2 linked regions of the Pseudorhizobium banfieldiae genome follow. The protein of the gene in region 1 interacts with the protein of each later gene in a pairwise test. Links are inferred from orthologs where the notes say so. Each region holds a gene or a part of one and is shown in the gene's direction. Other genes may lie near its edges.

Region 1 (4,956 bases):
TGGCCGGGTTGGAGCGCGGCGTCCGTCCGATCGGCGACTGGTCGATATCGATCACCTTGTCGATGTGTTCGAAACCGTCGATCCTGTCATGCTCGGCCGGAATCTCTCGCGCACCCATGACCCGCCGTGCGGCGGCCTTGTAGAGCGTCTCGATCAGGAAGGTGGACTTGCCGCCGCCCGAAACGCCGGTTACCGCCGTGAAAACACCGAGCGGCACAGATGCGGTGACATTCCTCAGATTGTTGCCGCGGGCGCCGACGACCTTGATCTCCTTGCCCTTCTTCGGCTTGCGACGTTCCGCGGGCACCGCGACACCGAGTTCGCCGGAAAGATACTTGCCGGTAATCGATTTCGGGTTTGCCATGACCTGCGCGGGCGTGCCTTCCGCGACCACTTCACCGCCGTGAATGCCTGCGGCAGGACCGATATCGACGACATAATCGGCGGTAAGGATCGCGTCCTCGTCATGCTCGACGACAATCACGGTATTGCCGATGTCCCGCAGGTGCTTCAGCGTGTCGAGCAATCGCGCATTGTCCCGTTGGTGAAGGCCGATCGACGGTTCGTCCAACACGTAGAGCACCCCTGTCAGTCCGGAACCGATCTGCGAGGCAAGCCGGATGCGCTGGCTTTCTCCGCCGGACAGAGTGCCTGAATTTCGGGAAAGGCTGAGATAGTCGAGGCCCACGTCATTGAGGAAGCGTAGCCGCTCGCGGATCTCCTTGAGGATGCGGACCGCAATCTCGTTCTGCTTGGTGTTCAGGTGCTGCGGCAGTTCCTCGAACCAGTCCCGGGCCACCTTGATGGACATGTCTGTCACCTGACCGATGTGCAGCGCGTTGACCTTAACGGCCAGTGCCTCCGGTTTCAGACGGAAGCCGTTGCAGGCGGGGCAGGGCGCGGCCGACATGTAGCGCTCTATCTCCTCGCGCGCCCATGCGCTGTCGGTTTCCTTCCAGCGACGTTCGAGGTTGGGAACGATCCCTTCGAATGTCTTCGTTGTCTTGTAGGACCGGGCGCCGTCCGCATAATGGAACTCGACCTTCTCTTCGGTCCCCTGGAGGATGGCGGCTTGCGCCTGCTCGGAGAGTTCCGACCAGCGGCTGGACAGCTTGAAGCCATAGACCTTCCCAAGCCCCTCCAGAGTCTGATTGTAATAAGGTGAAGTCGACTTGGCCCATGGGGCTATAGCGCCGTCGCGCAGCGTGCGGTTCGGCTCCGGCACGATCAACGCCGCGTCGATCTTCTGCTGGAAGCCGAGCCCGTCACAAGTGGGGCAGGCACCGAAAGGATTGTTGAAGGAGAACAGTCGCGGTTCGATCTCCGGGATCGTAAAGCCGGAAACGGGGCAGGCGAATTTCTCCGAAAAGAGCATGCGTTCATGCGTTTCGTTCAGCGACTTGTTCACCGAGCCGCCCGCGGCCGTTTCCTGCGGCGGGAGCGGCTTGTCGGCAAACTCCGCGACTGCCAGACCGTCGGCAAGCTTCAGCGAGGTCTCGAGGCTGTCGGCCAGTCGCGCACCGATGTCCGAACGCACAACGAGGCGATCCACCACCACGTCGATGTCATGCTTGTATTTCTTGTCGAGCGCCGGCACATCGGCGATCTCGTAGAACTCGCCATCCACCTTCACCCGCTGGAAGCCCTTTTTCATCAGGTCGGCGAGTTCCTTCTTGTACTCGCCCTTTCGACCGCGGATCATCGGCGCCAGGATGTAGAGACGGGTTCCCTCCTCGAAGGCGAGGACCCTGTCCACCATCTGGCTGACCGTCTGGCTCTCGATCGGCAGGCCGGTTGCCGGCGAATAGGGAACGCCGACGCGCGCAAACAGCAGGCGCATGTAGTCGTAGATTTCGGTGACCGTGCCGACCGTCGAGCGCGGATTGCGGGATGTCGTCTTCTGCTCGATCGAAATGGCCGGGGAAAGCCCGTCGATCTGGTCCACGTCCGGCTTCTGCATCATCTCCAGGAACTGGCGCGCATAGGCCGAAAGGCTTTCGACATAGCGCCGCTGCCCCTCGGCGTAGATCGTGTCGAAGGCGAGGGAGGATTTGCCTGAGCCGGAGAGCCCGGTCATGACGATCAACGAGTTGCGCGGCAAGTCGAGATCGATACCCTTCAGGTTATGCTCACGCGCACCACGGATGGAGATCGTCTTAAGTTCGCTCATTAGTCTGCTCGGTGGGGAAGGATCGATGCCCTTATGTAGTGAATGAAGTGGCGGTGTGAAGGCAGAAACTCCAACAGACCGCGTCAAATGCGAGTCGCTTGACTCGATCATAGAGAATTAATAGAACAAAAAAAGAACAAAAATCGACTGTGGATGAGCGGCAGAGGGAGGCCAATCCCGGCGGCAGATGGTCTAAGCTACCGTCCTCTCGGAAATTGGCTGCACGACAGGCAGCGAACAAGGTGAAGAACTATGGCTGGAAGCGTCAACAAGGTAATCCTGATCGGTAATGTCGGCGCCGATCCCGAAATTCGGCGCACGCAGGACGGCCGTCCGATCGCCAACCTGCGCATTGCCACCTCGGAAAGCTGGCGTGACCGCAACAGCGGCGAACGCAAGGAGAAGACCGAATGGCACAATGTCGTCGTCTTCAACGAGGGCCTGTGCAAGGTCGTCGAGCAGTATGTGAAGAAGGGCGCCAAGCTCTATATCGAGGGCGCGCTGCAGACCCGCAAGTGGCAGGACCAGAACGGCAATGACCGCTATTCGACGGAGGTCGTTCTGCAGGGCTTCAACTCGACGCTGACCATGCTGGACGGGCGCGGCGAAGGTGGCGGGCAGGGCAGCTATGGCGGCGGCGGCGGTGGTGGCCGTGTCAGTGGCGGCAGCGACTACGGCGGCGGCAACTTCGGCGACGACTACGACCGGCCAGCCGGAGGCGGAAGCCGTGGCGGCCAAGGTGGCGGACAGGGTGGCGGAGGCGGCTTCTCCCGCGATCTGGACGACGACATCCCGTTCTGATCTACGTTCGGTCGCTTTGTAAGCAACCGATCTGAAAAGCTCAGACGGTGTTGAACGCCGACTTCACCCCGTCCACCACGAACTGGACGGACAGTGCCGCGAGGATAACTCCGAGAAGGCGGGTCAGGATGGCCCGCCCCGTTACTCCCAGGAAGCGGTCCAGCCGTTCGGCGATCAGCAGGGCCGCCAGTACCACGCCCATCGTGAGTGCCAGAACGCCGATCAGCAGAAGGCGGTCCCATGGGCCTGCCAGGGTGCCGGCGAGAAGTACCGTCGCGGAAATGGCTCCCGGCCCAGCGATCAGCGGAAGCGCCAGCGGAAACACCGCAATGTTATGGAGGTGGTCGACCGTGATTGCCGCCTGCGACGTCTTTTCCTTGCGCTCCTGCCGGCGCTCGAAGACCATCTCGAAAGAGATCCAGAACAGCAGAAGTCCGCCGGCGATGCGGAAGGCGCCCATGGATATTCCGAGGGAGCCCAGCAGGCTCGCGCCGAAGAGCGCGAAGACGGCAAGTATGCCTAAAGCTATCAGCGAGCCGCGCACAGCGACGTGACGGCGCTGTTCACGGCTCATGCCGACCGTCAGCCCCAGGAAAACCGGCGCAAGCCCGGGCGGGTCGAGTGTGACGAGCAGGGTGGTGAAGGCATTGACCAATATGTCTGCAGTCGCCATCTCTCCTCCAGCGCGTTTGCCGATCCTTGCGGACCCCCTCCGACCTTGTTAGGACGGCGTGACCTTCAAGGGAAGGGTGACCTGGCCATTGTCTGGTGCGCCGCGGTACGCCGGCTTTCTCGCCAGGGCTCGAAACCTGTTCACAACCGGTGTCGAACTTGGCGCATGAAGCCGCTTTCCGCTATAGAAACACAACTGATTCCGAACAAAGATCGTGATCCGATTTGACTGAGCAAAGCACCCCCGGCGGCGGAAAGCTGCCACCCGGCATCGAACCCATTTCCATCATGGAAGAGATGCAGCGGTCCTATCTCGATTACGCCATGAGCGTCATCGTCAGCCGCGCGCTCCCGGATGTTCGTGACGGATTGAAGCCGGTCCATCGCCGCATCCTTTTCTCCATGAGCGAGATGGGCATCGACTGGAACAAGAAATATGTGAAGTCTGCCCGCGTCACCGGTGATGTGATGGGTAAATACCATCCTCATGGCGATTCTGCGATCTACGACGCCCTGGCACGTATGGCGCAGGACTGGTCGCTCCGCCTGCCGCTGATCGACGGCCAAGGCAACTTCGGCTCGATCGACGGCGATCCGCCGGCGGCTCAGCGCTACACGGAATGCCGCCTGGCGAAGGCTGCACATTCGCTTCTTGACGACCTCGACAAGGAGACGGTCAACTTTCGCGACAACTATGATGGGACGATGTCCGAACCGGTCGTGGTACCGGCACGCTTCCCGAACCTCCTCGTCAATGGCGCAGGTGGCATCGCAGTCGGCATGGCGACGAATATTCCGCCGCACAATCTTGCCGAGGTGATCGATGCCTGCATCGCCTTGATCGACAATCCGGCCATCGAACTGCCGGAACTGATGCAGATCATTCCGGGGCCCGACTTTCCGACCGGCGCATTGATCCTGGGCAGGGCAGGGATCAAGTCCGCCTATGAGACCGGGCGCGGCTCCGTCATCATGCGCGGCCGGGCGCATATCGAGCCGATGCGGGGGGACCGCGAACAGATCATCATCACCGAGGTTCCCTATCAGGTGAACAAGGCGACGATGATCGAGAAGATGGCCGAGCTCGTGCGCGACAAGCGCATCGAAGGCATTTCCGATCTTCGCGACGAATCCGACCGTCAGGGCTATCGCGTCGTCATCGAGCTCAAGCGCGATGCGAATGCCGAAGTCATCCTCAACCAGCTCTACCGTTACACGCCGCTACAAACGTCATTCGGCTGCAACATGGTTGCCCTGAACGGTGGCAAGCCCGAGCAGCTGACGCTGATCGACATGCTGAAGGCATTTGTTTC
Region 2 (3,657 bases), 1.7 Mb from region 1 along the record:
ACTGGGCGGACGGTCGGCTCAACGAGCGGCCCTGGAAGACGTCGGCTGTCGGACTTGCGAAGAAATACAACCTGCCGATCCTGCCGATCCACATGAAGGCGCGCAATTCGGGGCTCTTCTACTGGTTTGCCAAGTGGTCGACCGAGCTGCGCGACATGACGGTCTTCTACGAACTCCTCAACAAGAAGGGCAACCGTTTCGACGTGACGATCGGGCATCTGATCCAGCCGGAGCAGCTGGAAGGCGATCCGCAGGATGTTACGCGGGCGATCGAGAAGCACGCGGTCTTCGAACTGGCGCAAGACCATCATTCGGTATTCAGCCTGGCGCAGGAATAAGGCGTCCAGCTGCAATATCAGATGTTTCATTTTTGCGGGCTTCGGGGCAAGGTCCCGCCGCATGAGCCCAGATTCCTCCTCGCTCTTCGGTGAACTCCTGGCCCAGCCATCGGTCCAGCGCGTCGTTCCGGTGCTAGTGCCGCTTCCGGCGCCGGGTCCCTACAGCTATGCCGTACCAGCCGGCATGCATGTCGAGCCGGGCTCCGTCGTGCAGGTGCCGCTCGGCCCGCGCCAAGTGATCGGCGTCGTCTGGGAGGGCGGCAACGACGACAGGCTCGATCCGAAGAAGCTGCGGCCGATCACGCTGGCTTTCGACTGCCCTGCTCTCTCCCCCGAGATGCGGCGCTTCATCGAGTGGGTGGCGAGCTATACGTTGTCTCCGCCGGGCCTGGTGGCGCGCATGGCAATCCGTGCCCCCGCAGCACTGGAGCCCGAGCCCATGGTGGAGGGTGTACGCTATGTCGGCGGGCGTCCGGAGCGGATGACACCGGCGCGATCAAGGGTCCTCGCCCTGGTCGGCGAGGACGTGCCGTGGACGCGGGCCGGCCTCGCCCATGCCGCCGGCGTTTCCACGAGCGTCGTTGACGGGCTGACGCAGCAGGGGCTGTTCGAGACTGTCTTCCTGCCGCCGCCGCCGGTGGTCGCGAGGCCCGATCCGGACTATGCGCCGTCGCGGATCGAGGGGCCGCAGAAGGATGCTGCTCGCGACATCGTCGACCTCGTCAGGAAAGGCGGCTTTACCGCCTCGCTCATCGATGGGGTTACCGGTTCCGGGAAGACGGAGGTCTACTTCGAAGCGATCGCGGAAACATTGCGGCAGGGCCGGCAGGTGCTCATCCTCCTCCCTGAAATCGCCCTGACGTCGAGCTTCCTGGAGCGCTTTGAGGACCGCTTCGGGGCTAAGCCTGGCGAATGGCATTCCGAGCTTTCGCCGCGGATGCGCGAGAAGGTCTGGCGGGGCATCGTCACGGGGGAGGTGCAGGTGGTCGCTGGCGCCCGTTCGGCGCTCTTCCTTCCCTTCGAAAACCTCGGCCTGATCGTGGTCGACGAGGAACACGACCCCGCCTACAAACAGGAAGACCGGGTCTTCTACAATGCGCGCGACATGGCGGTCGTGCGGGCCCGGATCGGCGACTTCCCGATCGTCCTCGTCTCTGCGACGCCATCGGTGGAAAGCCAGGTAAACGCACAGGCCGGGCGTTACCACCTGGTGCACTTGCCGACACGATACGGCGAAGCGGCACTGCCGGACCTCCACCTGATCGACATGCGCAAGCATCCCCCCGAACGGGGTGGCTTCCTGTCTCCTGTGCTTCTGAGGGCCGTGGGCAAGACCATAGAGCGCGGCGAGCAGGCGCTTCTGTTCCTCAATCGGCGCGGTTATGCACCGCTCACCCTGTGCCGGGTCTGCGGACATCGCTTCCAGTGCCCGCAATGCTCGAGCTGGCTGGTCGAGCACCGGTTCCGCAACCAGATCCAGTGCCATCAGTGCGGCTATAGCGAGCCGACGCCGGAGGCGTGCCCCGACTGCGGCACGCTCGACCATCTCGTCGCATGCGGTCCGGGCGTGGAACGGATCGCGGAAGAAGTGGAAAGGCATTTTCCAGACGCCCGCACCATCGTCATGTCTTCCGACCTGCTCGGCGGCGTCAAGCGTCTCCGGCTGGAGCTGGAGGCGATCACCCGCGGCGATGCGGACATCGTCATCGGCACGCAACTGGTGGCGAAGGGACATAATTTTCCGCTGATGACCCTTGTCGGCATCGTCGACGCGGATCTGGGGCTGGCGAATGGCGATCCCCGTGCCGCTGAACGAACCTTCCAGTTGCTCAGCCAGGTGACGGGACGCGCAGGGCGGACAGGGCTCAAGAGCCACGGACTATTGCAGACCTACCAGCCGCAGCATCCGGTCATGCAGGCGATCGTTTCCGGTGATGCGGGGGCGTTCTATGAGCGGGAGATCATCGAGCGGGAACGCGCGATCCTGCCGCCCTTCGGCCGGCTGGCGTCGATCATCGTGTCCGCCGAGAGCCGTGCCGATGCGGAGGTGCATGCGCGCGGCCTGCGTGCCGCCGCTCCGCATGTCTCCGGAGTTGCCGTGCTCGGGCCGGCCGAGGCGCCGCTGGCGCTGGTCAGGGGCCGGCATCGCTTCCGACTCCTGGTCCATGGCAGGCGGAATTCCGACATGCAGGCCTTCCTGAAGAGCATGGTGGCGCAGGGGCCCAAGGTTCGCGGCTCGGTGCATGTGCAGATCGACGTCGATCCCCAGAGCTTCCTTTGAGAATCAATGGCCTGCTGGTATTGGGGCAGTTCACGATTTTCAGGAGTGAACATTGGAACTCTACTTTCCCGCCGAGCTGCCGGAGCGCCTGGCATTCCTGGCCGCCCTTCTCGTCGCGGTATTCGGTCTTCTGACCATGCTGTTTCCGGCCCGGCTGCTGAGGGCAGGGGGGCTGGTCACGGGGGAGGTCACCTCCGTCGGCTTCGGCGCGACGCGCTCGATTGGCGGGCTCCACCTGGGCCTGGGGCTGGCAGCGATCGCCCTTGCGCAGGACTTCACCTATCTCATGCTCGGCAGCGCGCTCGGGTTTGCGGCGCTGGGGCGTCTGCTATCACTCTTCCTCGACCGCGGCAGAATAACCATCAACGCCCTGGTGCTGATCGCGCAGCTCGCGCTCGCTGCGCTGCCGCTCGGCTATGTTCTCGGCTATTTCTAGCGCGGTTCGCTGCTTCTCATCCCGAATCCGCACAGGCAGGGTGATAAAATCGGTTCAACCCCTTCTAGCCCGGACGTTTTAGCCTATCTGCCGTGTTGCGAGTCCATAGATCCTATGGTAGACGAACCGCGAAAGTCTGAAGGGGCCAGCCCAAAAGCTGGTTGTTTTCAACAAAATAGCAAATACTCACAAGGGCTTATCGATCTCCGTCCGCGAGGTCCGGCCGTTGATGACAATCAAGGGAAACTGTGCCCGTGGCTGACACGTCCCAGCTGATTTCCGGTGTAGCTGAGCGCTATGCATCCTCGCTCTTCGAGCTGGCGCTCGAGGCAGGTTCGATCGATGCAGTCGGCGCGGATCTCGACCGGTTCCAGGCTATGATGGACGAGAGCGAGGACCTGCGGCGCCTGATCCAGAGCCCGGTCTTTTCCGCCGAGGAGCAGGTGCGTGCCATCTCCGCAGTCGCCGACAAGGCTGGCATCCGCGGCATGGTCGCCAACTTCCTGAAGGTCGTTGCGAGCAATCGTCGCCTTTTCGCCCTGCCGGGCATGATCCGGGGTTATCGCCAGATCGCAGCCGCCCATCGCGGCGAAGTTACGGCC

What was found.
Region 2: the proteins of NT26_RS08640 (region 1) and NT26_RS16560 interact in binary tests that used the Escherichia coli proteins (3 or more experiments, as listed by UniProt). The link is inferred for Pseudorhizobium banfieldiae from one-to-one orthologs.

What each region holds. Positions count from the first base shown.
Region 1 is NZ_FO082820.1:1,737,116-1,742,071, reverse strand. The notes cover bases 1,228-4,196. They hold NT26_RS08640 (single-stranded DNA-binding protein), read left to right. Parts: upstream 1,228-2,422; coding sequence 2,423-2,971; downstream 2,972-4,196. Other genes in these bases: gyrA (DNA gyrase subunit A), read left to right, coding at 3,869-4,196; NT26_RS08635 (MarC family protein), read right to left, coding at 3,012-3,644; uvrA (excinuclease ABC subunit UvrA), read right to left, coding at 1,228-2,170. Also shown: more of uvrA, read right to left, coding at 1-1,227; more of gyrA, read left to right, coding at 4,197-4,956. UniProt on the Escherichia coli protein: Plays an important role in DNA replication, recombination and repair. Binds to ssDNA and to an array of partner proteins to recruit them to their sites of action during DNA metabolism. Acts as a sliding platform that migrates on DNA via reptation.
Region 2 is NZ_FO082820.1:3,402,029-3,405,685, reverse strand. The notes cover bases 1-3,009. They hold NT26_RS16560 (primosomal protein N'), read left to right. Parts: upstream 1-399; coding sequence 400-2,619; downstream 2,620-3,009. Other genes in these bases: NT26_RS16555 (hypothetical protein), read left to right, coding at 2,672-3,009; NT26_RS16565 (GNAT family N-acetyltransferase), read left to right, coding at 1-338. In the rest of the region: more of NT26_RS16555, read left to right, coding at 3,010-3,055; NT26_RS16550 (F0F1 ATP synthase subunit delta), read left to right, coding at 3,304-3,657.